Regions from separate parts of the Micromonospora sp. WMMD723 genome, predicted to be linked through region 3. Evidence: riboswitches for the same ligand, from Rfam matches in the RefSeq annotation. Region 3 holds a riboswitch; each other region holds the start of a gene.

Region 1 (7,956 bases), 630 kb from region 3:
TGGACCTGGTCACCGCGGGCCGGGCGGACCGGATCGTCTCCCCCCGGCTGGCCCGGCTCTTCGCCGACATCCGGCACGGCGGGCCGCGCTTCCAGATGCTGCCGTCGAGTTGGCAGGTCGACCCGGACGACACGCTCGCCAACGGGGTGGTCGACTGCGTCTCCGCCAGCCTGTACCTCGAACGGGAGTGCCGGGCCATGGGGTACGAGGCGTACGCCCGAGGGGGTTGGCTGATCGGCATGATGGACCTCGACCACGCCTGGCTGGAGGTGCGCGACGACGACGGCCGGATCAAGGCGGTGGACCCGGTGATGGCGCTGCTGGCCCGCCTGCTTCCCGGCGACCGGACCGCCTTCGAGGAGTTCTGCATCGGCTCCAGCCTCAACCGGGTGTTGCCCTGCGCGTGCCGGGCGGAGGGTCCGATGGCGGTACACCACTGCGGGGGCCGGACCCGTCCGCTCGCGGTGGGCACCACCATCAAACCGCTGCGGCCCGGCCGACCCCGGACGCAGGGACCGCTGCCGTGACCGTCGGGTCCAGGGTGTACCGCGCGGGCGCCGAGGCGCGTTATGCGGCCATCTCCCAGCGCGGCACCCTGAAACCGACCCACCTGGTGCACCTCCTCGACGAGGTCTCCGCCGGCTGGTGGCGAGAGACGGCCGGACTCGACCGCTGGTCCTACTTCGAACGGCACCGGGTCCGCGCCGTGGTGCGGTACGTGCAGGCGTACACCCCGCCGGTGCGGGTGCTGCCCGGAGCGCCGCTCGACGCCGAACTGGCCGTCACCCTCGGCGTTGACCGGCGTGGCTGGTACGGCGGGCACGACGAGCTGACCCTGCGCGCAGCCGACGGCACCGTGGTGGCGGTGTGGACCAGCCGGTGGACCTGGTTGGACGCCGGCGCCGGGGTACGACCCACACCGCGCACCGAGGCACCCCCGGGCTTCGGCGGCGACTCGCCGCTGCTGCCGGAGCTGCCGCGACGACCCCGCAGCGGCGGAACCGAGACGGCGGCTTTCACCTTCAGCGACCGGGAGACGGATCTGAACGACCACGTCTTCTTCGCGTGCTACCTGGAGCGCGGCGAGAACGCGCTGGCCGACGCGGGGGTGCCGGCCGGCCGCACCGACACCAGCCGGTGCTGGTACCTGCGACCGGCGCAGGCCGGTCAGTCGATCACACCGGCGGTCACCGAGACCGCCCATGGGCACGTCGTCGAGCTGCGCTTCGGCGCGGGCGGCTTCCCGGCGGCGGTCTGCGAGTACACCACCACCGAGCGGTGACCGAACCGAGCCCAGGCCGGTCGGGATCGGACCGGTGTCAGCCGCTCACCGCCGCCGAGAGCGTCGTCGTGCTCCTCCGGCCGCACCGGAGTCCAGCGACCGGAGGGCCTCGTGGTTGGGCCTGACCGCCGGACACCTCGGCGAGGACGTCGTACACGCCGGCGTCCACGTGGACGCCGGAACACGGGGACCCGCTGCGTGTACTGTCGGGGCGGGCCGTGGCCGGCCGGCGTCGGTGGTGCGGGTTAGCATCGGCGACGGCATGATCGTGCGAGGTGCCCCGCGCCTGCGGGGAGAATCGGGAAGCCGGTGTGAATCCGGCACGGGCCCGCCGCGGTGACCGGGGAGCGACCGTCCAGGCGCGAGGAGCGCAGCCACTGGCCGCAGGGCTGGGAAGGCGGACGGGTAGGCGTTGATCCGGGAGTCCGAAGACCGGCCTCGCGTCGAGCGCCCATCCGTCGGGGGTGGGCCGAGCGCAGCGGGAGCCTGCCTGTGGAACTCTACGACGCCATCCACCACCGCCGGGACGTCCGGGCCGAGTTCACCGGGGAGCCGGTGCCGGCCGACACCCTGCACCGGATTCTCGACGCCGCGCACGCCGCGCCCAGCGTCGGCAACTCGCAGCCGTGGGATTTCGTTCTGGTCCGGGACCCGGCCGTCCGTCGCCGGTTCCATCGGCACGTGCAGGCCGAGCGGGCGACGTTCGCCGCCACTCTGGACGGTGCGGCGGCCGAGCGGTTCGCGCGTATCAAGATCGACGGGGTGCTGGAGTCGACGCTGTCGGTGGTCGTCACCTACGACCCACAGCGCGGCGGCCCGGCGGTGCTCGGGCGGCACGCCATCGCCGACGCGGGCCTCTACTCGGTCTGCCTGGCCATCCAGAACCTCTGGCTCGCCGCCACCGCCGAAGGGCTGGGCGTCGGGTGGGTGTCCTTCTACCGGGAGCCGTTCCTGGCCGAGCTGCTGGGTGTGCCGGCCGGCATCCGGCCGGTGGCCTGGCTCTGCGTCGGGCCGGTCACCCACCTGGAGGCCGTGCCCGATCTGGAGCGACACGGGTGGCGGCGGCGCAGGCCCCTCACCGAGGCGGTCCACCACGACCGGTGGCTACGGCGGGGGACCGACCAACCGAACAGCTAATTCGGGTACGTCGATGCGACGGCTAGGCTGGCGTCGCACTGAGTCATCACTCGGCTACGTTGGGAGGAGTTTCATGCGTACCACCGTCACGGTGCTGGCGGCGTCCGCGCTCGCCGCCCTGAGCCTCGCCGCCGCCGGCGCCACGCCGGCTCTCGCCGCCGCCCCGGCACCCTTCTGCGAGTCCGGCGCGTCGCAGTTCTACTGCGACGCCAGCAGCACCGGCACGACGACCTGGAGCATCACCTGGTACTCCGGCAGTGTCGGCACCTTCACGACCGCCGGGCCGACCCTCTTCGCCACCTGCCCGGCCAGCAACCTCGGCCACCACGTGCGGGCCAGTTACAGCTACGTCGACGGCGGTACCACCCAGTACAGCGGCACCACCCAGTTCATCTGCCGCAGCGGCCCCTGGCAGTAGGGCCGTCCGGCGTCCGGCGTACGCGTCACCCGCGCGTACGCCGGACGGGCTCATGCTGCGGCCGCAGCTACTCCGCGACCGCCGGACCCTCATGCCCGCGATGAGCATCGCACGGTGCTGGAACGAGGCCCGATGACAGCCGAGCCGGTCCGCGAGGGGAAGTACGCGCGCATCGAGCGGGAGCGGCGGTTCCTGCTGGCCGGACCGCCGCTGCCGGCCATGGTCACCGCCAGCCGTCGCATCACCGACCGGTACCTGGCCGGCACCCGACTGCGCCTCAGACGTTCCGAGAGCCTCACCGGCGGATCCCGCGAGTTCAAGCTCACCCAGAAGGTGCCCGCCGCCCGGCCGGGCCACATCCAGGGGCTGATCACGAACGTCTACCTGTCCCCGGCCGAGTACGAACTGCTCGCCCGCCTGCCCGCCGCGACGCTGTCCAAGACCCGCCTGAGCGTCCCACCGCTGGGCATCGACATCTTCGACCAGCCCCTGCACGGTCTGGTCCTGGCCGAGGCCGAGTTCACCACCGACGCGGCGGCACGCTCCTTCCTCCCACCACCGCAGATCGTCGCCGAGGTCACCGACGACCCCCGCTTCACCGGCGGCTCACTCGTCCACGCCAACCGCGAGGCCCTGCTCGGCTGGCTCGCCGGCTACGGCATCACGCCAGCCCCCACCACCCCGTGGACCGCCTGAACCCCCTCGACCACCGGCGCCGACGACTGCGCAGGTGCCCAATCCGCAGACGGTCCCGTGGGCGGTCGACGGCCGCGGTCCGACCGGACGTCGGTCACCGCCGGCTACCGCGCCGAGCGCGGCGAGCCGAGGTGACGAGGTGCGGCGGGTGGGGGAGTTGTTCCAGCGCTCCGCGCACGAGGGGCTGCGGTCTGCGGGGGTCTTCGCGGTGGGCATGGTGCAGCGGACGCAACGGGCGCAGGATCTCCGCGACGCGCCGGAGACGGTGAAGTTGCGGCAGTTCAACCTGGCCGCCGCGGTCCCCAGGCTGCTCGCTGCCTGTGCGGAGCACCAGGTCACCGTCACGGGGTAGCCATGGAGGTGGGCGTCGCCGCGACCTGACGGGCCGCATCCGGACAGGGGCGGTCCCGCTCGCGCCGGACTCACCCTTCCGACACAACCTGACCGTTCGAGGTCGGCAGCCCTTCCAGTTCGGCCCGCAGCGTCGCGAGTGCGGCGTCGATGATGTCGCCGAGCCGGCGACCGTCGTCGGTGTCGAGCCATGCGGCGACGGACACGTACATCAGGGTTCCCGCCGTCTCGGCGAGCAGGTCGGCCCGGAGCGGGTCGAGGCCGCGGGCGCGGAAGCCGTCCCGCATCACCTGGGCCAGCATCGCGCGCTTGTGCTGGTCGCGTTCGCCCAGCCCCGGGTCGGACGCCACGATGGCGCGCCGTTGCCGCAGGTCGTCCTTGCGGCCTTCGAAGTAGGTCTCGGCGACCGTGCGCAGGCCCGCGACGATGAACGTCAGCGGTTCGTCGGTGGGCGCCGTGGCCATGAGTTCCGTGGCGAAGGCGCTGATCTCGGCCTCGTCCGCGAAGAGCACCTCGCGCTTGTCGGCGAAGTGCCGGAAGAACGTGCGCGTCGTCAGGCCGGCCCGCGCGGTGATCGCCGGCACCGTGGTAGCGGCGAAGCCCTGCTCGGCGAAGAGTTCGAGCGCCGCCTGCCGCAGCCGCTCGCGGGCATCCGGTCGCCATCGGGCCATGATCCCAGTGTAGCCGTGATGACATGACGTGTCGTCGACGGTATGGTGATGACACGGCGTGTCGTCACTGGGACGGCTGCCGCACCAGGGCGGAGCTGTGCCATGACCGACGTATGGATCCTCGGCGGCACCGGACGCAGCGGGCGCGCCATCGCGGCCGAACTGCGCCGACAGGGCATCGAGCCGATGCTGGTCGGCCGGGACGCCGAACGGCTCGAGGCCGCCGCCGGCGGGCTGCCGACGATCGTGGCCGGTACGGTCCGCGAGACCGCGGCCGCGATCCGCCGGGAGCGGCCGGCCGTGGTGGTCAACACCGTCGGACCGTTCATCGAGACGGCCCTGCCCCTGCTGGACGCGTGCCTCCCGACCGGCCACTACCTCGACCTCGCCAACGATCTGGCCGCGGTGTCGGCGGTCCTCGGCCGGCACGGCGAGTTGACGGCAGCGGGACGCACGGCCGTCACGGGAGCCGGCTTCGGCGTGACCGCCACCGAGAGCGTCGTGGTGAAGCTCTGCGAGGGGCGACCGACACCCCGGCGGGCCCGGGTCGACATGGTGCCCTCGTTGGCCACCGAGGACGGCGTCGTCGGCGACGCCCTCGCCGCCACGATCGTGGAGGGCATCCCCGGGGTCGAGGGCGGTGGGCGGTTCCAGGGCCGCCGGTACCGCGACGGACGACTCACCCCTGCCCCTCTCGCCGGCGACCCGATGAAACTGGTCCTGCCCGACGGGTCCACGGTGACCACCGCCGGCATGCCGCTGGGCGAGCTGATGGCCGCCCAGCGCGCCAGCGGCGCCGCGGACGTGCTCGCCGCATCGAGCGAGGCCCCGTCCTCCCCGGTCATGCGCGCGGTGCTGCCCGTGGCGACCGCCCTGCTCGCGATCGGCCCGGTGCGCGCCCTCCTGCGGCGACGGCTCGCCACGGTGCCGACCAGGGCCCGCCCGAAGCCCCGCGAGCACTCCTGGGGCCACGCGGTCGTCCAGTGGCCGGACGGCAGCAGCCGCGAGGGCTGGCTGCGGGTCGGCGAGGCCCAGTCCTGGACGGCTACGGTGCCCGCCGAGGTGGTCCGGCGGCTGCTCGACGGGCAGGGCAAACCGGGCGCGTACACGCCGGCGGCGCTGTTCGGGTCGACCCTCGCCGAGGCATGCGGCGGTACGTACCAGGTGCAGTGAACCCTGACGGGTCCCCGTGACCGGCCAGCCGCCGACCCGTCGTGCGCGGTCCGACGAGACCGCTCGTCCCGTGTCCGGTTGCATCCGGCTTCTGTCCGGCGTCGTACTGGCACCGGAGGCGGTCGGTCGTGAGGATGGGGGTGTGAGTTCACCGAAGCCTCTCGCCGGCCCCGGGTCCGCGCCGCAGCCGACCGTGGGCGGGCGGGTCGACCCGGCGGGCGGGGAGTCAGGCCTCCCGGCACCGCGCCCCGGCGGGTCCGCCCCGGATCGCCGCTATCTGCTCGACAACGCCCGGGTGGAGGCCGGCGAGCGGTTCACCTGGTTGGCTGAGCTGTTCGACGGTGTCACCCGCGGGCACGTCGACCGGCTCGGGATACGGGCGGGCTGGCGCTGCTGGGAGGTCGGCGCCGGTGGCCCCGGCATCCCGCAGGCGCTGGCGGCGGTCGTCGGATCCTCCGGTCACGTGCTGGCCACGGACATCGATCCCGCCTGGTTGGGCCCGCGAGGTGGGTACGAGGTGGTCCGGCACGACGTGAGCGCGGATCCGCCGCCGCAGCCGGGGACCTTCGACCTGGTGCACGCCCGGCTGGTGCTCGTCCACGTGGCCGACCGTGCCCGGGCGTTGGCGACGATGGTGGCCGCGTTGCGGCCCGGCGGTTGGCTTCTCGTCGAGGACGCCGACACCGAGTTGCAGCCGATGGCCTGCCTCGACGAGGTCGGCCCGGCTCAGCGGCGCGCCAACCGGCTACGCCGGGCGGTCCGGGAGTTGTTGACCCGTCGGGGCGCGGACCTGCGGTTCGGCCGTACCCTGCCGGGGGCGTTGCGGGCGGCCGGCCTGGTCGGTGTCGGCGCATCCGGCCACTTCCCGGTCGGCGGCGTGGCCTGCGACCGGCTGGAGACCGCGACGGTGCGGATGGTCCGCGCCGAGCTGCTCGCCGCGGGGTTGGCCACCGACGCCGAGATCGACGCCCACCTGGCCGCCGTCGGGGCCGGCGACCTCGACCTCACCCTCGCACCGCTCATCTCGGCCTGGGGACGCCGACCGGGGTAGTCCCACGGCGGCGCGGGTCAGGGTCGGACCTCGGGAAGCGGGACAGGTCCGTGCGGCGGGTCGGCCTGCCCGGATGCGGCCGGAAGGCGAAGGGTGAACACCGCTCCCGTCCCGGCGGCGCCGGAGACCGCCGAGGTGCCGCCGTGTGATTCGGCGATCTTGCGGACGATGGCGAGCCCGAGACCGCTGCCGCCCGTTCGCCGGTTGCGGGACTTCTCGGCCCGCCAGAACCGTTCGAAGACGAGCTCACGCTGTTCCTCCGGAATCCCCGGCCCGGTGTCGGCTACGACGATCTCGACGTACGCTGCCCGGTGTCGGGCGGAGAGCGTGACCCGGCCGTCGGCGGGGGTGTGCCGGATCGCGTTGGTGATCAGGTTGCCGATGGCCTGCCGGAGCCGGATCGGATCGGCGTCGAGCGTGCCGGGTGCGGCATCGACGACCAGCGCGACCCCGGCGGACTCGGCGGCGGGAGCGAAGGCGTCCGCGACCTCGCGCAGCAGCCTGGGCAGCTCGACCTGTTGCCGGTGCAGTGTCAGCTCGCCCGCGTCGGCTGCGGCGAGATCCTGGAGGTCGTCGATGACGTGCTGGAGTAGGAGCGCCTCGTCCAGCAGCGAACTGACCAGGTCCACATCGAGTTCGACCACCCCGTCCTCGGCTGCCTCCAACCAGCCGCGGATGTTCGTCACCGGCGTACGCATCTCGTGGGCGATGTCGCCGACCATGTCGCGGCGCAGTTGCTCGACCCGGCACCGCTGTTCGGCCATCTCGTTGAACGCGGTGCCGAGCCGGGCGATCTCATCGCGTCCGGCGACCCGCACCCGTGCCGTGGTGTCGCCGTTGCGCATCCGCCCGGCCGCGGCGGTCAACGCGTGTAGTGGTCGGACCAGGCGTACCCCCACCAGCACCGTGACGCCGACCGCGACGAGCAGCACCACCCCGGCCACCCCGAAGATCCGCAACCGGTTGGCCGGGGTGAGGTCGAACGCGCCGACCGGCACCGGGGTACCCGGGTCGGTGACGAACAACAACACGGGTGGCGCGACGTGGCCGGCGATCTGGGTGCGTCGGGCCGCGGCGACACAACCGTCGACGTCGTCGCGTCGTTCGGCGGTGATCGGGCCGGACCCGGCCGGGGTCCACTGTCCGTCGAGGTCGGTTCGCACCGCCGGAATCCGCT
Region 2 (7,956 bases), 780 kb from region 3:
GCTGTGGCCAGACCGAGTGCCCACAACCACCACGCGCCCGGATGCAACCCCCGCGGCAGCCGGGCGGCCGACCAGCGGCGCGGTCCGCGCCCCGGGGCGGCCGCAGCCGCGTCAACCCCGTCCCGACGCTCAGTCATCGGGGTCGGCGGCGCGGCGTCGGCGGGCGGTGACCACGCCGCCGACGGCGAGCGCGGCCAGCAGCAGCGCCCCGGCGATCGTGCCCAGCGGCAGCCCGCCGTGGCCGCTGCCGGATGCGGCGACCTCGGTCACCGCCGGCTCGCTTGCCGTACCGCCCGACGAGCCGGTGACGCCACCGGGCGTCGTCGTCGGCACCGCCGTCGGGGATGCCGCCGCCACACTGACTGACGCCGTGCCTACCGGGGTGGCACCCGGGGTGCCGGCAGGAGGGACGGTCGTGGTCCGACCGGGCCCGCCGGCCGGTGGCACGACCGGGCCACCACCTGCGGCCGGCGGTGGCGTTGCCGGCCCGCCACCGACCGCAGGTGGCGGCGATGTAGGTGGAGCAGGAGGTGTGGGAGCCGGTCGTTTCGGCGTGACTTTCGGCCTGGGGGCGTCGCTGGCGTTGCGGTTGAGCGAGAAGGACCAACCCTCGAAGCTGCCGGCCGGCGGCTTGCGGTTGAGGACACCCTTGTCGCTGTACGCCCAACCACCCCCGTTCGCGGCATGCCAGTACGACCAGTAGGCGCTGGCCGGCGGGGTGTCCACGCATTTCTCCGAGGCAGCCGACGGCTTGCCGTCGATCCGGCAGATGAAACCCTCACCCCAGCGCAGCGTGCCGGTGATCTCGAAGCCGGCGTTCTTGAGCGCCGCGAGACCGGTGGCCTGGGTTCCGGAGGCGCAGCGCACCACCGTGCCCCCGCCCAACTCGTTGAAGTCGACCACGACGGTGACCCCGGAGGCATCCGGGCAGTAGCCGGCCGACCCGGCAGCCGCCGCCGGGCTGCCCGGCCAGGAGACGCTGCTCACCGCAGTGAGCACGACGACCGTCGCGGCATGAGCGGCCCGGCGGCTCATTGCGCCCGCCGTCGACGTCCGAGCACCAACAGCACCACACCGCCGCCGATCAGCAGCAGCGCGACCAGCACGTACCCGATGATCGCCGCACCGGTGGTGGGGAGGCCGGGCAGCGCGGGAGCCGCCGGGGTGGTGCTCGGTGCGGCGGTGCCGGTCGGTGACACGGTGGGGGAGGGCGTCGCCGGGGCGTCGGTGGCGCTCGGGCTCGGCCCGGCCGTGCCGGTCACCGTCGGTGTCGGTGCGACCGTCGGGGTGGGGGACACGGTCGGTGTGGGAGTCGCGGTGCCGGTCGGCGTGGGCGTCGGCGACGTCGGCGGCAGGTCGAGACCGATGCGGCCCAGCGGCACCTGGGCGAGCCCGAGCAGGGCCTGCGCGGTGGCCCTGCGCCACTGGTCCCGGTCGGTGTCCGCGATCCCCGTCGAGACAGCGCCGGTGAACGATTCGGCGTGGTAGGCGATCGCGCCCGCGTCGCCGGCGGCAGCACCACCGTTCGCCGCCGTGAGCTGCAACTGCGTCACAGCGTGTGCGGCCCGTGCAGCCTGGCTGTCCCGGCCGGCAGCGGCGAGCGCCTGCCCGGCCAGCCCGGTGCTGTTGGAGTTCGCGCCGGTGGTCGGGCCGGAACCGCCGAACGAACCGTCGGCGTGCTGCTGACCCACCAACCAGTCCGCGCCCCGGCGGGCGGCGTCGGAAGCGTCGGCGGCACCGGAGTCAGCGGCAGCCAGCAACGCCTGCACGGCCATCGCCGTGGAATCGACGTCGAGGGTCGCGCCCGGCTGCTCGTCGCAGGACGGCGACGGGCCGTCCGCGGTGTCCGGGTAGAGCCGGAAGCCGCCGGCGGCGCACTGCTGCCGGACGAGGAAGTCGACGGTGTCCTGCGGCAGGTCACCGCTGCGGGCCAGACCCAGCACCGCGAAGGACTGGTCGAAGGTGTTGCTGGCGTCCGGTCCACTGTCCGCTGTGGTGCGACTGGTGATCCGTCCCCGCTGGTGACCGGCGTCCGCCCCGGCCAGCAGGGACAGCGTCACCTCCCGCAGGTCGTACCCGCCGAAGTCGGTGGGGTCGGCGCCGGCGGCGGACGCGACGTAGAGCAGCTTCGCGGTCGCCCCGCCGTCGGTGAAACCCTCGATGCCCCAGTCGTCGTAGCTGTTGTAGGACCGGACGTGCGCCGCGACCTGCCCGGTCGCCGCCTGACGCGTCGGCGCGGACCCGCCGGTGGCGGACATCGCGATGATGCCGTCGATGGTCAGACCCCAGTCCTGACCACCGAACGGCCCAGGCAGCGTGCCGTCGGTGAACTCACCGGCCAACCACGAGGTGGCGTCACGCGCGGCGGCGGCATCAGCCGGGGCGGGTGCGGCCACCCCGGCCAGGGGCACCGCGGCCGTGACGACGGTCGTCGCCACGATCGCGCCGAGGCCGGTGGCGAGACGCCGGGACAAAAGCATGGGATTGCCTTTCGCAGAGCGGTCGGTGAGACCTCCGGAACACACCCCCGGGCACGTCACCCCGCTCCGCATGCTGCGGTGAGCGGGGTGAACGGACCGTCGACGGCAGCCCGGACCTCACCCTGTAGACCTCGACAGTGGAAGCCGCTCGTCCCGGGCGGGGCATTCCGGCTCGCGAGAGGACCCCTCGCTCACGGTTGCGGGTCAGCGCCGGCTTCTACCGGCTTCCCCCCACACGGGACGTATGCAGTTGTGTACCCGGCGCACCGGATGCCGACACGGTATCGCCCTGGCGTCGCAGGACGCCAGGGCGGCCGCCGACAGCCGACGCGCCGGTCACACCAGGGATGCCGTCAGGATCATGGAACAGGGATGCTCGGCGCTGCGCCCGCCCCGAACGACCAGCCCTCGACACTGCCCGGAGCCGGGTTGTAGCTGCTCGCGCCCGAGGAACTGTAGGACCACGACCCGCCCGCCGGGGCATGCCAGTACGACCAGTAGGCGGTCGCCGGCGGCGTGTTGACACACGGCTCGGTCGCGGAGGTGGGCTTGCCGTTGATCCGGCAGACGAACGCCAGACCCCAGCGCGAGGTGCCGGTCACCGTGAAACCGGCCCCCTGCAGGGCGGCCACCCCGGTGGCCGGGTCGCCCAGGGCGCACGCGACCTGCACGCCCCCGCCGAGCGCGGCGAAGTCGACCACGACGGTGACCCCTGAGGTGCCGGTGCACGCGGCGGCGTGCGCCGCCTGCGGCGCGGGCTCCACGGCGGTCAGGGCGACCGCGGCCACGGTGGCGGCAAGCAGGCCGGCGAGCCGTACGCGGACGATGGATCGGAGACGGAACACAGGTCCTCCCGGGTTCAGGTCGGCACGACAGGTCATGGACAGCTCAGGACCGGCGCGCCGGAACCGGCGGCCGCAGCGGAGAGCGTGGCGTAACCGGCACCGGTCAGGCCCAGGACGGCCTGGCCGGTGGCGCGGGTGGCGGTGGCCGGGTCGAAGGTGCCGCCGTCGAAGTCGACCGCGCCCCGGTCGGCCGGCGCTGCGCCGCAACCCACCTGCAGGCCGACCAGGAACGCCCGTGCCCGCAACCAGGCCAACGGCCGGTGGCCGGCGCGCAGCGCCTGCGCGGCGAGCCCGGTGCTGTTGGCGTTCGGGACACCCGACGAGTCGGCGAAACTGCCGTTGGCGCCCTGCACCGACACCAGCCAGCGCAGCCCGGCGGCAGCGTCGGCTGGGCGGCCCGCCGCCTGGAGCGCCTGCACCGCCAGTGCGGTGGCGTCCACATCGGAGGTACACACCGGCTGAGCGGGCAGCAGCGGGTATCCGCCGTCCGGGCAGCGGGTCCCGGCCAGCCAGATGGCGGCGGTCGCGGGCACACCGTGCGCCGTGCGGTCCAGGGCGAGGATCGCGAAGGACTGGCTGAACGCATTGCTGTAGTTCCCGTACGCGGACCGGTCGGTGAAGCGGCCGCTGGGCGATTCCAGGCCCCGCAACCGGGCGACCAGGTCGACACCGCCGACGTCGGTCGGGTCGCCCCCGCGTACCTGCACGGCGAGGGCGAGCTTCGCGGTCGCGCCGGCGTAAGCCTCGGTGCCGCCGTCACCGACGTAACCGTCGCGGATGTCCGGTCGGGTGACCCAGTCCAGTGCCTGCGCGCCGAAGTCGTCGGCGACACCGGCGGCGGCGAAGGCGAACACCGCGTCGAGGGTCAGCCCCTGGTCGGGGTAGGCGACGCCGTCGAAGACCACCTCGAATCGTTCACCGTCGACGAGTTGCCGCGCGAGCCAGCCGGCGGCGGCCCCGGCCCGGTCGACGCCGGGGTGCGCGGGTGCGGCGGTCGCAGGTGTGGCGAGGGTGAGAGCGGCGAGTACGCCGCAGAACAGGGCGAGCAGGCGGTGCCGGCTCAGGCGGACGACCATCGGAAGCGCCTTTCCGGCCCGGCGGTCGTCAGAACCCGGACGATCGCCACCGGCAGGCAGGATCGACCGGCCTCCGACCCGTGGGCCACGACGGGTGGGGAACGGAAAACCACGCGTGCGGCGGGTATTCGGGCTCGCCGTCAGGGGTGTCTGCCACCTCGACGACCTACCGTTGCGGGCCAGCGCCGGACTTCGACCGGACTTCCCCCACGCACACACGTTGATGGAGTTGTCGCGACAGTCTGATCGCCCTCGACAGTGGATGTCAATGCGCCATCGCGCGAACACGCTTGGTGAGAACCAGCGTTACGGAGTCCTCTATGGACGACAAGCGCCGTACCCCCACCAGCCGACACGAATGCGGTCAGCACCGGCACATTGACTCGCCGCGTCGCCCCCGGTGCGCAACGCTGCGGCCCGAAGCACCGCCGCATCGGGACCCGACGCGATATCGTGACACCGCAGTCGGTCCGCCACGCCACCACGTGGCGGCGCAAGAGGGAACCCGGTGCGAGACCGGGACTGCCCCGCAGCGGTGAGTGGGAACGACCGCCGTCATCAGCACTGGGCCCGCACGGCCTGGGAAGCGACGGCCGGTAGGCCTGAGCACGACGCCCACGAGTCCGAAGACCTGCCCGCTGCCCACGTGCACCCGCACGCGGAGAGCTCGGCGACCTTCGAGGGCGGGTCGACCATCGCCGACAGCACGACATCCGGTGCTGCCTGCGACCGCACCGCTCCCAGCCGAGTTCGACGACTCGGCACAAGGAGACCCCGATGCAAGCGCCACCAGCACAACGACCCCGTCCGTCAACATCCGGTGCCGTGACCCCCGGCACCGCCGGCATGCCCGCCGAACGGAACGGCCAGTGACTAGGCCCGCCGCACCACGTCGCATCAGAATCGATGACGAAGATGTCGTCGTCCTCCCGGCAGCGGACTACGAACGTCTCGCCTCCACGCGACGGCAACTCGGCGCACGCGAAGCGCGAAACCGCAGCCTGACCGACCAGGTGAACACCCTGAGCACACTGCTGGCCGACATCCGGCGCATCGTCGAATCGACGCCGCAGTGCTGTGCGACCCACCGCGACGCCGACAGCCGGATCCGTGACCTGCTAGATGCCCAGCGGATCCCGCGACCGCCGGGCTCGCCCACACCGACGCCATGAACCACCGCGACACCCACCCGGACGCCGCCCGGCACGCGACGGCATCATCCTGGGCCGCCCGATCCTGCCGGGCATGGGGTTCGCGCGAACGACTCATCCGCTCCGGGCGGACCCCAGGGGGAGTCCGCCCGGACCGGCCCAGTCAGCTCGCGCGGACCTCGGCGGCAGCGGCGACGAGGTGTCGGAGGGACGCCTCGACCTCGGCATAGGTGCGGGTCTTCAGACCACAGTCCGGGTTGACCCACAGCCGTCGGGCGGGCACGGCCGCGACGGCCCGACGGAGCGCGTCGACCACCTCGTGGTGCGGTGGGACGCGGGGCGAGTGGATGTCCCACACCCCGGGGCCGACCCCCCGGCGATAGCCGATCGCGGCAAGGTCGTCGAGGATCTCCATCTTCGAACGCGACGCCTCGATGCTGGTGACGTCCGCGTCGAGCGCGTCGATGGCGGTGATCACCTCACCGAACTCGCTGTAGCACAGGTGGGTGTGTATCTGGGTGTCGTCGGCGACGCCGCCGGTGGCCAGCCGGAACGCGCCGACCGCCCAGTCCAGATAGGCCTTCTGGTCGGCCCGACGCAGCGGCAGGGTCTCCCGCAGGGCAGGCTCGTCGACCTGGATGATCCGGATGCCGGCGGCCTCCAGGTCGCGGCACTCGTCGCGCAGCGCGAGCGCCACCTGGTCGGCGGTGTCGGCCAACGGCTGGTCGGTCCGGACGAACGACCAGGCCAGGATGGTGACCGGCCCGGTGAGCATGCCCTTGACCGGACGGTCGGTCAGCGACTGGGCATAGGTGGACCACGCGACGGTCATCGGAGTCCGCCGGGCCACGTCGCCGTGGATGATCGGCGGGCGGACGCAACGGGACCCGTAGGACTGCACCCAGCCGTGGGTGGTGGCGGCGAAACCGTCGAGTTGTTCGCCGAAGTACTGGACCATGTCGTTGCGTTCCGGCTCACCGTGCACCAGCACATCCAGGCCCAGCCGCTCCTGCAACCGGATGACCTGCTCCACCTCGACGCGCATCCGCTGCGTGTAGCCGGCGTCGTCGAGGGTGCCGGCGCGGTGCGCGGCACGGGCCCGGCGCAGCTCGGCGGTCTGCGGGAACGAACCGATCGTGGTGGTCGGCAGGTCCGGCAGCCCCAGCCGTTCCTGCTGGCGGGCGGCCCGCTCGGCGTAGTCGCCACGGTGCCGGTCGCTGGGGCGCAGCGCCGCCAACCGGCCGCGCACGTCGTCGTGCCGCCACGACGGCGGGGCGGGCGGCAACGGGGCCGGCAGGCTGGTGGTGCCGTCGCGCAGCGCCCGCCCGAGCAGGACCACCTCGTCGACCTTCTGCCGGGCGAACGAGAGCCGCGCGGACAACTCCGGGTCGAGGGAGGTCTCGGCCGACAGGTCGACGGGCACGTGCAGCAGCGAACAGGACGTGGACACCGCCACGTGGTCGGCCAGTCCGGCGACCGTGGCACCGGCGGCGACGGCCGCCCGTAGATCCGTGCGCCAGATGTTGCGTCCGTCGACCAGTCCGGCGACGACGGTCTTGCCGCGCAGGGGACCGGCTGCGGCGAGCCGGCGCAGGTTGCCCGCACCGGCGACCAGGTCCAGGCCGATCGCCTCGACCGGGGTGTCCAGCAGCGCCGGCAGCGCGTCGCCGAGGTCACCGAAGTAGGTGGCGACGAAGATCCGGGGACGGTGGGGCAGCTCCCCGAGACGTTGGTAGGCGTGCCGCAGGCCGTCGATCTCGGCCGTGGTGCGGTCCGCGACGTAGGCGGGTTCGTCCAGTTGGACCCAGGTCACGCCCGCGTCGGCCAGGGTGGTGAGGATCCGGGCGTACGTGTCGACCAGGTCGTCGAGCCGGGCGAACGGATCCTCGCCCTTGGCCAGCAGCAGGAAGGTGGCCGGCCCGACCAGCACCGGTCGGGTGGTGATGCCCAGGTCACGTGCCTGCGCGTACTCGCTCAGCGCCTTCGCCGGGTCGGCCGCGAACACGGTGTCGGGGTCGATCTCCGGCACCAGGTAGTGGTAGTTGGTGTCGAACCACTTGGTGAGTTCCAACGCGGGCGCGGCATCGACGCCACGGGCCATGGCGAAGTAGGTGTCGAGTTGACCGAGGCCGAGCCGGGCGAAGCGGCGGGGGACCGCACCGACCGCGACGGCGGTGTCGAGCACGTGGTCGTAGTAGGAGAACGTGTTGGAGGGGATCGCGTCGAGGCGGGCGTCGCGCAGCGTCCGCCACACCTCGGCCCGCAGCCCGGCCGCGACGTCCTCCAGGCCGGTGGCGTCCAGCGTGCCGGCCCAGTACGCCTCGACGGCCTTCTTCCACTCGCGGTGGGCGCCGATACGGGGATAGCCGAGCACGGTGCTCTGCCCGAATGAGGTGGTCACAGG
Region 3 (7,956 bases):
GCTAGGGTCGCCGGATGCCAACCGAGATCACCGCCGCAGCGGCGGGCCGCTGGACCCTGGGCGACCGCACCGTGCACCGGATGGGCTTCGGCTCGATGCGGCTCACCGCCCACCCCGACCGGGACCGGGCGCTGCGCGTCCTGCGCCGGGCCGTCGAACTGGGCGTCGACCACATCGACACCGCCGCGTTCTACGTCTCACCGGGCGGCACCCTGAAGGTCGGCACCGGCCCCGCCCGGTACGCCACCGAACTGATCCGCGCCGCGCTCGCCCCGTACCCGGAAGGGCTGGTCGTCGCCACCAAGGTCGGCTTCCGGGACGACCCGACGACCGGCCTGCACGAGGAGGCCGGCCCGGCGCAGCTGCGCGCCCAGGTGGAGGAGAACCTGCGCCGGCTCGGCCGCGACCACCTCGACCTGGTCAACCTGCGGATCGTCAGGCGGCCCGCGCCGGACTCCGTGGCCGAACGTTTCGGCGCGCTGGCCGAGCTGCGCGACGCCGGCCTGATCCGGCACCTGGGTCTGTCCAACGTCCGCCTCGACCACCTCGACGAGGCGCAGACCGTCGCCCCGGTGGTCTGCGTGCAGAACAACTACGCCCTGGACAACCGCGGCGACCAGGACGCCATGGTCCGCGAGTGCGGTGCCCGGGGGATCGCCTACGTGCCGTTCTTTTCCCTGACCGGCGGCAACCGCGAAGGCGGGGCCCGCACCGACCACGGCGCGGCCGTACGCGCCGTCGCCCGCGCCCACGACGCCACCCCGCAGCAGGTACGTCTCGCCTGGACGCTGCACCAGGGCCCGCACGTGCTGGCCATCCCCGGCACCGGTGACCCGGCCCACCTCGCCGAGAACGTCGCGGCCGCCGCGCTGCGACTCACCCCCGACGAGCTGGCCGCGCTCGACCGGCGGTGAACGGGCCGCCCAGCCGGCTGTCACCGGGCTCGCAGCGCCCTTCCAGGTGGGGGTGCTCCACTGGAGGGACGCCGAGGAGAGGACGGGCAGATGGGCTGGTTCAGCCGACGGACCCGGGCTGACGAGGGTATCCCGACCAAGCTCGACCGGGAGGCCACCCGGGACGACCTGACCGCGTTGGCGGACTTCGTGGCCGCCCACCGGGGGGTGGAGTTCTATCTCGAACCCGAGACGACCGCCACCGACACCACGGTGGTGGCGATCGCGCACGACGGGGAGTGGATCCGCCGCCGCACCGGCTCCCCGCGTACGGCGGCGAAGCTGGCCCACCGGCACGCGGTGCCCCTCTACGAGGCGGCGAAGACCGGGTACCCGGAGCGGATGCGGGCCTGGAACCGGGCCCACCCCGAGCGTCGCCTCCGCTGATCCCGCAGCAACGCGTGAAGCGTGGCGGGGTTGTGGCCCCGTGGGATGTGGGTCCGTGGGATGTGGGTCCGTGGGGGTGCGGCCACGGCGGCGGGTGCGACCGCCGGCCGCCCCGGTCGCCTGCCGCTGCGGGGCAGGGGTGTGGGGTATGTCGTCGCGGGCCCTTTCGAGCTGATGACGGTGACGGATCGGCCCCGCCGGGTGGGACGACCCGTACCGCCAGGTCGGGGGTGGCCGGGGTGGCGCGGCCCCGCGGTACCGGATGGGCCTGTGACCGGAGGGCCTGCGGCACCGGAGGAGGCGGCCCCGTGGCCCCGGGCCGGGGCCGCCGCCCTCAGGCCGCCCCGGCCCCGGGGTGTCGGGCGGGTGGCCGGCGCTACCCGGCGCGACAACTGTCCGGCCAGGTCGGCCGCGCCGGCCCCCGAGTCGTTGACGTCATCAGCTCGACAGCGTGCGAGAGAGGTGTCCCGGCCGACCAGGGCCGGGTCGCCCGGGGCCGGGCAGCCTGAGGGCGGCGGCCCCGGCTCCGTGCCGCCCGGATCAGGTTCGTGCCGCCCGGATCAGCTCCGTGCCGCCCAGTTCCGCGCCGGTCGGTCGCGGACGGTGGCGCTTCCCCGGGCGGGTGGCGGGCTCCCTCGGCGGATCGGTGGGTGCGCGGCACGGGACGCTGCGGGTCGACCGTCGGGAGGGACCGGGCCCACCCGGGAACGTGGGCAGCGGCGGTCGCCGGCCTCGCCACGGGGGGCGATCGGTGCCCTCGCGGGGCCGGTGGCCGCCGTTGACCTCGGGGTGAGGAGTGTGGCAGCATTCGCGGCCTGACGGCAGTGAAGGAAGTCGGTGCGATTCCGACGCGGTCCCGCCACTGTCACCGGGGAGCGATCCCCCCTCGTGGGTCACGACCGTGCGTGCACGGTTGGAAGGCCGGGGGTGAGCGTCGATCCGGGAGCCAGGATACTTCGGCCGTCGGAGAACCCCAGGGCGTGGACACCCGAGGAGGACCCGATGACGCACAGCGTCACTGCCGACCCGATCACGGTCGGTGACTTCCGCATCACCGTAGAGCCCGCGCCGCCGCGTGCCCCCACCTCTCCCACCGTCGCCGGCCGTCGCCGGGGCGGTCGGCCTGCCACGTACCGCTGACGGCCGGTCCGGGGTGCCCCGCCGCCGGTGGGGTGCGTCGTACCTCCGCCGCCGCTGACCGGCGTCCCTCCCGCCCCGCTCGGCCCGGCCCCGTGGTCGAGCCGGACGTCACTCTCCGGAGCCGCACGTGCGCATCCTGCTGTTGTCCACCGCCGACACCGATCTGCTCGCCGCCCGCGCCAGCGCCGCCGACTACCGCCTCGCCAACCCCACCCGGGTCGACGTGGCCGCCGTGCCCGCCCTGCTCGACGGGGTCGACCTGGCCGTCGTACGGTTGCTCGGCGGGCGGCAGGCGTGGCCGGACGGCCTCGCGGCGGTGCTCGGCTCCGGCGTCCCCACGATCGTGCTCGGCGGCGAGGCGGTGCCCGACGCGGAGCTGATGGCGGCCTCCACGGTGGCCTCCGGGGTCGCCACCGAAGCGCTGTCCTACCTGGTGGAGGGGGGCGCGGACAACCTCGCCCAGCTCGCCCGGTTCCTCTCCGACACCGTCCTGCTCACCGGTGAGGGCTTCGACCCGCCCACCCCCACCCCGCCCTACGGCATCCTCGACCACCGCCGCCCGTCCACCCCGGTCGACGGGGCGGACCCGGTGGCCGGACCGGACGGGGGCGGGCGGCCCACGGTGGGGATCGTGTTCTACCGGGCGCACGCGCTGGCCGGCAACACCGGTTTCGTGCAGACCCTGGCCGACGCGGTCGACGCGGCCGGCGGCGAACCGCTGCCGATCTTCTGCGGATCGCTGCGCGGGCTCACCCCCGGCGACGGGCCGCTGGACCTCTTCGCCCGCTGCGACGCGCTCGTCGTCACCGTCCTCGCCGCCGGGGGGACGGTCGCCGCCGACGCCTCCGGCGGGGGCGACGAGGACGCCTGGGACGTCGGCGCGCTCGCCGCCCTCGACGTGCCGGTGATCCAGGCGCTGTGCCTGACCAGCACCCGGGAGCAGTGGGCTGCCAGCGACGCCGGACTGTCCCCGCTGGACGCGGCCATGCAGGTGGCCATCCCCGAGTTCGACGGTCGGATCGTCACCGTGCCGTTCTCGTTCAAGCGGATCGACGCCGACGGGCTGTCGGTCTACGCCGCCGACGCCGAGCGGGCCGGCCGGGTCGCCGGCATCGCCGTCCGGCAGGCCCGGCTGCGCCACCTGCCCAACGCCGGCAAGCGGGTGGCGATCGTGCTCAGCTCCTACCCGACGAAGCACTCCCGGGTCGGCAACGCCGTCGGCCTGGACACCCCCGCCTCGGCGGTCCGGCTGCTCGCCGCCCTCGCCGCCGACGGGTACCACCTCGGCGACGCGCCGCCACCCACCGACGGGGACGCGCTGATCCACGCCCTGATCGCCGCCGGGGGCCACGACGTCGAGTGGCTCACCCCGGAACAGTTGGCCGCCGCCGAGGCCCGGGTGCCGGGGAAGACCTACCGGCGCTGGTTCGACCAGGTGCCGGTCGACCTGCGGGACCGGATGCGGGAACACTGGGGTGAGCCACCCGGCCAGCTCTACACCGACGCCGGGGACATCGTCCTGGCCGGTCTGCGGTTCGGCAACGTCACCCTGCTGATCCAGCCGCCGCGCGGCTTCGGCGAGAACCCGATCGCCATCTACCACGACCCCGACCTGCCGCCCAGCCACCACTACCTCGCCGCGTACCGGTGGCTGGCCGCGTCGGTCGACGACGGCGGGTTCGGCGCCGACGCGGTGGTGCACCTCGGCAAGCACGGCACGTGCGAGTGGCTGCCCGGCAAGGGCCTCGGCCTGGCCGCCGACTGCGCCCCCGACGCCGTCCTCGGTGACCTGCCGTTGGTCTACCCGTTCATCGTCAACGACCCCGGCGAGGGCACCCAGGCCAAGCGGCGGGCGCACGCCGTCGTGGTCGACCACCTGGTGCCCCCGATGGCCCGCGCCGAGACCTACGGCGAACTGGCGAAACTCGAACAGCTGCTGGACGAGTACGCCACCGTGCAGGCCCTCGACCCGGCGAAGGTGCCGGTGGTCCGGGGGCAGATCTGGGAGCTGGTGCGCGCCGCCGAACTCCACCACGACCTGCACACCGAGGCGATGCCCGCCGCCGACGACTTCGACGACTTCGTGCTGCACCTCGACGGCTACCTGTGCGAGGTCAAGGACGTGCAGATCCGCGACGGGCTGCACGTCCTGGCCGGGGTGCCCACCGGTGAGGCCCGGGTGAACCTCGTCCTGGCCGTGCTGCGTGCCCCGCAGGTGTGGGGCGGCAGCCGGGCCCTGCCGGGCCTGCGCCAGGCCCTTGCCGCCGGTTACGGCCTCGACGAGCAGGCGCTGCTCGCCGAGCCCGGGGCGCGGGTGGCGGTGCCGACGGCGCTGACCGACGTCGTCGACGGGCCGGCGGTCACCGCCGCCGACGCGGTGGACCTGATCGAGGCGCTGGCCCGGCGGCTCGTCCTCGGCATGGAGACCCTCGGCTGGGATCCCGACCGGGCCGACCCGGTGGTCGCGGAGGTGACCGGCGGGTCCTGCCCCGACGCCGCCGAGGTGCTGCGGTTCGCCGCCCGCGAGGTGGTGCCCCGGCTGGACCGCACCACCGACGAGATCACCCACACCCTCGGCGCGCTCGCCGGCCGGTTCGTGCCGCCCGGACCGTCCGGGTCGCCCACCCGGGGCCTGGTCAACGTGCTGCCCACCGGCCGCAACTTCTACTCCGTCGACCCGAAGGCGATCCCCAGCCGCAACGCCTGGGACGTCGGGGTGGCGCTGGCCGACTCGCTGCTCGCCCGCTACCTCGCCGACACCGGGGAGTACCCGCGGTCGGTCGGGCTGACCGTGTGGGGCACCAGCGCCATGCGTACCCAGGGCGACGACATCGCCGAGGTGCTGGCCCTGCTCGGCTGCCGGCCGGTGTGGGACGACCGGTCGCGGCGGGTCACCGGCGTCGAGGTGGTGCCGGTGGCGGAACTGGGCCGGCCCCGGGTCGACGTCACGGTCCGCATCTCCGGCTTCTTCCGGGACGCGTTCCCGCACGTCGTCGCCCTCCTCGACGACGCGGTACGGCTCGTCGCCGCCCTCGACGAGCCGGCCGGGGACAACTACCTGCGCGCGCACGTGGCCGCCGACCTCGCCACGCACGGCGACGAGCGGCGGGCCACCGCCCGCATCTTCGGCTCCAAGCCCGGGGCGTACGGGGCGGGACTGCTGCCGTTGATCGACGCCCGCAACTGGCGCACGGACGCCGACCTGGCCGAGGTGTACGCCGTCTGGGGCGGCTACGCCTACGGCCGGGGCCTGGACGGGCGGGAGGCGCGGGCCGACATGGAACGGTCCTTCGCCCGGATCGCGGTGGCGGCGAAGAACCAGGACACCCGCGAGCACGACATCGTCGACTCCGACGACTACTTCCAGTACCACGGCGGGATGGTGGCGATGGTGCGGCACCTGACCGGGACCGCCCCGGCCGCGTACGTGGGTGATTCGGCGATGCCGCACGACGTGCGTACCCGCACCCTCGGCGAGGAGACCCGGCGGGTGTTCCGGGCCCGGGTGGTCAACCCGAAGTGGATCGCGGCGATGCGCCGGCACGGCTACAAGGGCGCGTTCGAGCTGGCCGCCACCGTGGACTACCTGTTCGGCTACGACGCCACCGCCGGGGTCGTCGACGACTGGATGTACGAGCGCCTCGCCGAGGCGTACCTGTTCGACGGGCAGACCCGGGAGTTCCTGGAGCGGTCCAACCCGTGGGCGCTGCGCGGCATCACCGAACGGCTCCTGGAGGCCGCCGAACGCGGCCTGTGGGCCGCCCCCGACCCCACCACCCTGGACCGACTCCGGGAGACGTACCTGGCCACCGAGGGCGACCTGGAGGATCTCCAATGAGCGGTTTTCCCTTCTCGGCCGTGCTCGGGATGGACGACATGCGGCTGGCGCTGCTGCTCAACGCGGTCAGCCCGGCGATCGGCGGGGTGCTGGTGCGGGGCGAGAAGGGCACCGCCAAGTCCACCGCCGTGCGGGCCCTGGCCGCGCTGCTCCCGCCGGTGGACCGGGTCGCCGGGTGCCGGTTCGGCTGTGACCCGGCCGCCCCCGACCCGACCTGCCCGGACGGCCCCCACCCGGGTGCGGGCGGGCACGACGACCCGGCCGCCGCGCCGGTGGAGCGCCGGCCGGCCCGGCTGGTGGAGCTGCCGGTCGGTGCCGCCGAGGACCGGGTGGTCGGCTCGCTGGACCTGGAGAAGGCCCTCGCCGAGGGGGTACGCGCCTTCGAGCCGGGCCTGCTCGCCGCCGCCCACCGGGGGGTGCTCTACGTCGACGAGGTGAACCTGCTCCACGACCACCTGGTCGACCTGCTCCTGGATGCCGCCGCGATGGGCCGCTGCCACGTCGAACGGGAGGGCGTCTCGGTCAGTCACGCCGCCCGGTTCCTGCTGGTCGGCACGATGAACCCGGAGGAGGGTGAGCTGCGTCCGCAGCTGCTCGACCGGTTCGGGCTCACCGTCGAGGTGGCCGCGAGCCGCGACCCGGTCGTCCGGGTGGAGGTGGTGCGCCGCCGGCTCGCCGCCGACGCGGACCCGGCCGGGTTCGCCGCCCGGTGGGCCGCCGCCGACGCCGAGGTGGCCGCCCGGGTGGCCGCCGCCCGGGACCGGCTCGACGGGGTGCTGCTGCCCGACGCCGCGTTGCGGCAGATCGCCGAGGTGTGCGCCGCGTTCGACGTGGACGGGATGCGCGCCGACATCGTCACCGCCCGGACGGCCGTCGCGCACGCCGCCTGGCAGGGCCGGGACCGGGTGACCGCCGACGACGTCCGGGTCGCCGCCCGGCTCGCCCTGCCGCACCGCCGTCGCCGCGACCCGTTCGACACCCCGGGCCTGGACGAGAAGCGCCTCGACGAGGCGTTGCAGCGGGCCCGCGACGAGCACCCCGACGACGATCCGCCGGACACCGGGCCGGCCGGTCCGGGTGACCCGACCGGCGGGCCGGACGGTGCCGGCCCCGGTGGGCCGGGCGGCCCCTCGGCGGGCGGCCCCGGCGACGGGTCGGGCCCGCAGTCACCCGACGACGCCGGTGGGCCGCAGGACGCCGGTGGTCCGCTGGGCCACGACGACCACCCGCGCGCCCGGACCGGTCCGGCCTCCCCACCGTCCGGGGACGACCGGTGGCCGGACCGCATCGACGACGGCGGACCGGCCGGCGACGACGGGCCGGACACCGGACACCGCGCCGACGGCCGGTCGGGACGCCCCGACGACGGGTCCGCCGAGCACGCCGGTGCCCGTCCCGGGCGACCCGGCCAGGACGGCACCACGAACCCGGGTGACCCGGCGGGCACCGGCTCGGTGGCCGTACCGCAGCGGGGGTTGACGGCCCGGTTGTTCACCGCGCCGGGGGTCGGCGACGGGGTGCCCGGCCGGCGGTCGCGGGCCCGGACCGGGCGCGGACGGACCACCGGGGCCCGGGTGCCCGCCGGCCGGCCGGCCGCGGTGCACCTGCCGGCGACCCTGCGCGCCGCCGCCCCGTACC

The links. Region 3 has a riboswitch for cobalamin ahead of cobN (cobaltochelatase subunit CobN). Riboswitches for the same ligand answer to the same signal wherever they lie in the genome.
Region 1: another riboswitch for cobalamin. It lies ahead of bluB (5,6-dimethylbenzimidazole synthase); the one in region 3 lies ahead of cobN (cobaltochelatase subunit CobN).
Region 2: another riboswitch for cobalamin. It lies ahead of ACN261_RS29735 (hypothetical protein); the one in region 3 lies ahead of cobN (cobaltochelatase subunit CobN).

The regions. Positions count from the first base shown of each region.
Region 1 covers NZ_JBMKNR010000001.1:6,718,715-6,726,670, reverse strand. The annotation lists gene ACN261_RS29135 (hypothetical protein) at 1-527, shown strand, start outside; gene ACN261_RS29130 (hypothetical protein) at 524-1,282, shown strand; cobalamin riboswitch at 1,540-1,737, shown strand; gene bluB (5,6-dimethylbenzimidazole synthase) at 1,775-2,419, shown strand; gene ACN261_RS29120 (hypothetical protein) at 2,493-2,837, shown strand; gene ACN261_RS29115 (hypothetical protein) at 2,970-3,533, shown strand; gene ACN261_RS29110 (hypothetical protein) at 3,682-3,885, shown strand; gene ACN261_RS29105 (TetR/AcrR family transcriptional regulator) at 3,956-4,555, opposite strand; gene ACN261_RS29100 (hypothetical protein) at 4,658-5,728, shown strand; gene ACN261_RS29095 (methyltransferase domain-containing protein) at 5,871-6,779, shown strand; gene ACN261_RS29090 (sensor histidine kinase) at 6,797-7,956, opposite strand, start outside.
Region 2 covers NZ_JBMKNR010000001.1:6,870,701-6,878,656, reverse strand. The annotation lists gene ACN261_RS29760 (CbiQ family ECF transporter T component) at 1-137, opposite strand, end outside; gene ACN261_RS29755 (hypothetical protein) at 130-1,035, opposite strand; gene ACN261_RS29750 (cell wall anchor protein) at 1,032-2,480, opposite strand; gene ACN261_RS29745 (hypothetical protein) at 2,840-3,361, opposite strand; gene ACN261_RS29740 (peptidase) at 3,358-4,401, opposite strand; cobalamin riboswitch at 4,504-4,632, opposite strand; cobalamin riboswitch at 4,851-5,054, shown strand; gene ACN261_RS29735 (hypothetical protein) at 5,271-5,573, shown strand; gene metE (5-methyltetrahydropteroyltriglutamate--homocysteine S-methyltransferase) at 5,716-7,953, opposite strand.
Region 3 covers NZ_JBMKNR010000001.1:6,092,253-6,100,208, reverse strand. The annotation lists gene ACN261_RS26530 (aldo/keto reductase) at 15-914, shown strand; gene ACN261_RS26525 (hypothetical protein) at 1,005-1,340, shown strand; cobalamin riboswitch at 2,168-2,297, shown strand; gene cobN (cobaltochelatase subunit CobN) at 2,608-6,318, shown strand; gene ACN261_RS26515 (VWA domain-containing protein) at 6,315-7,956, shown strand, end outside.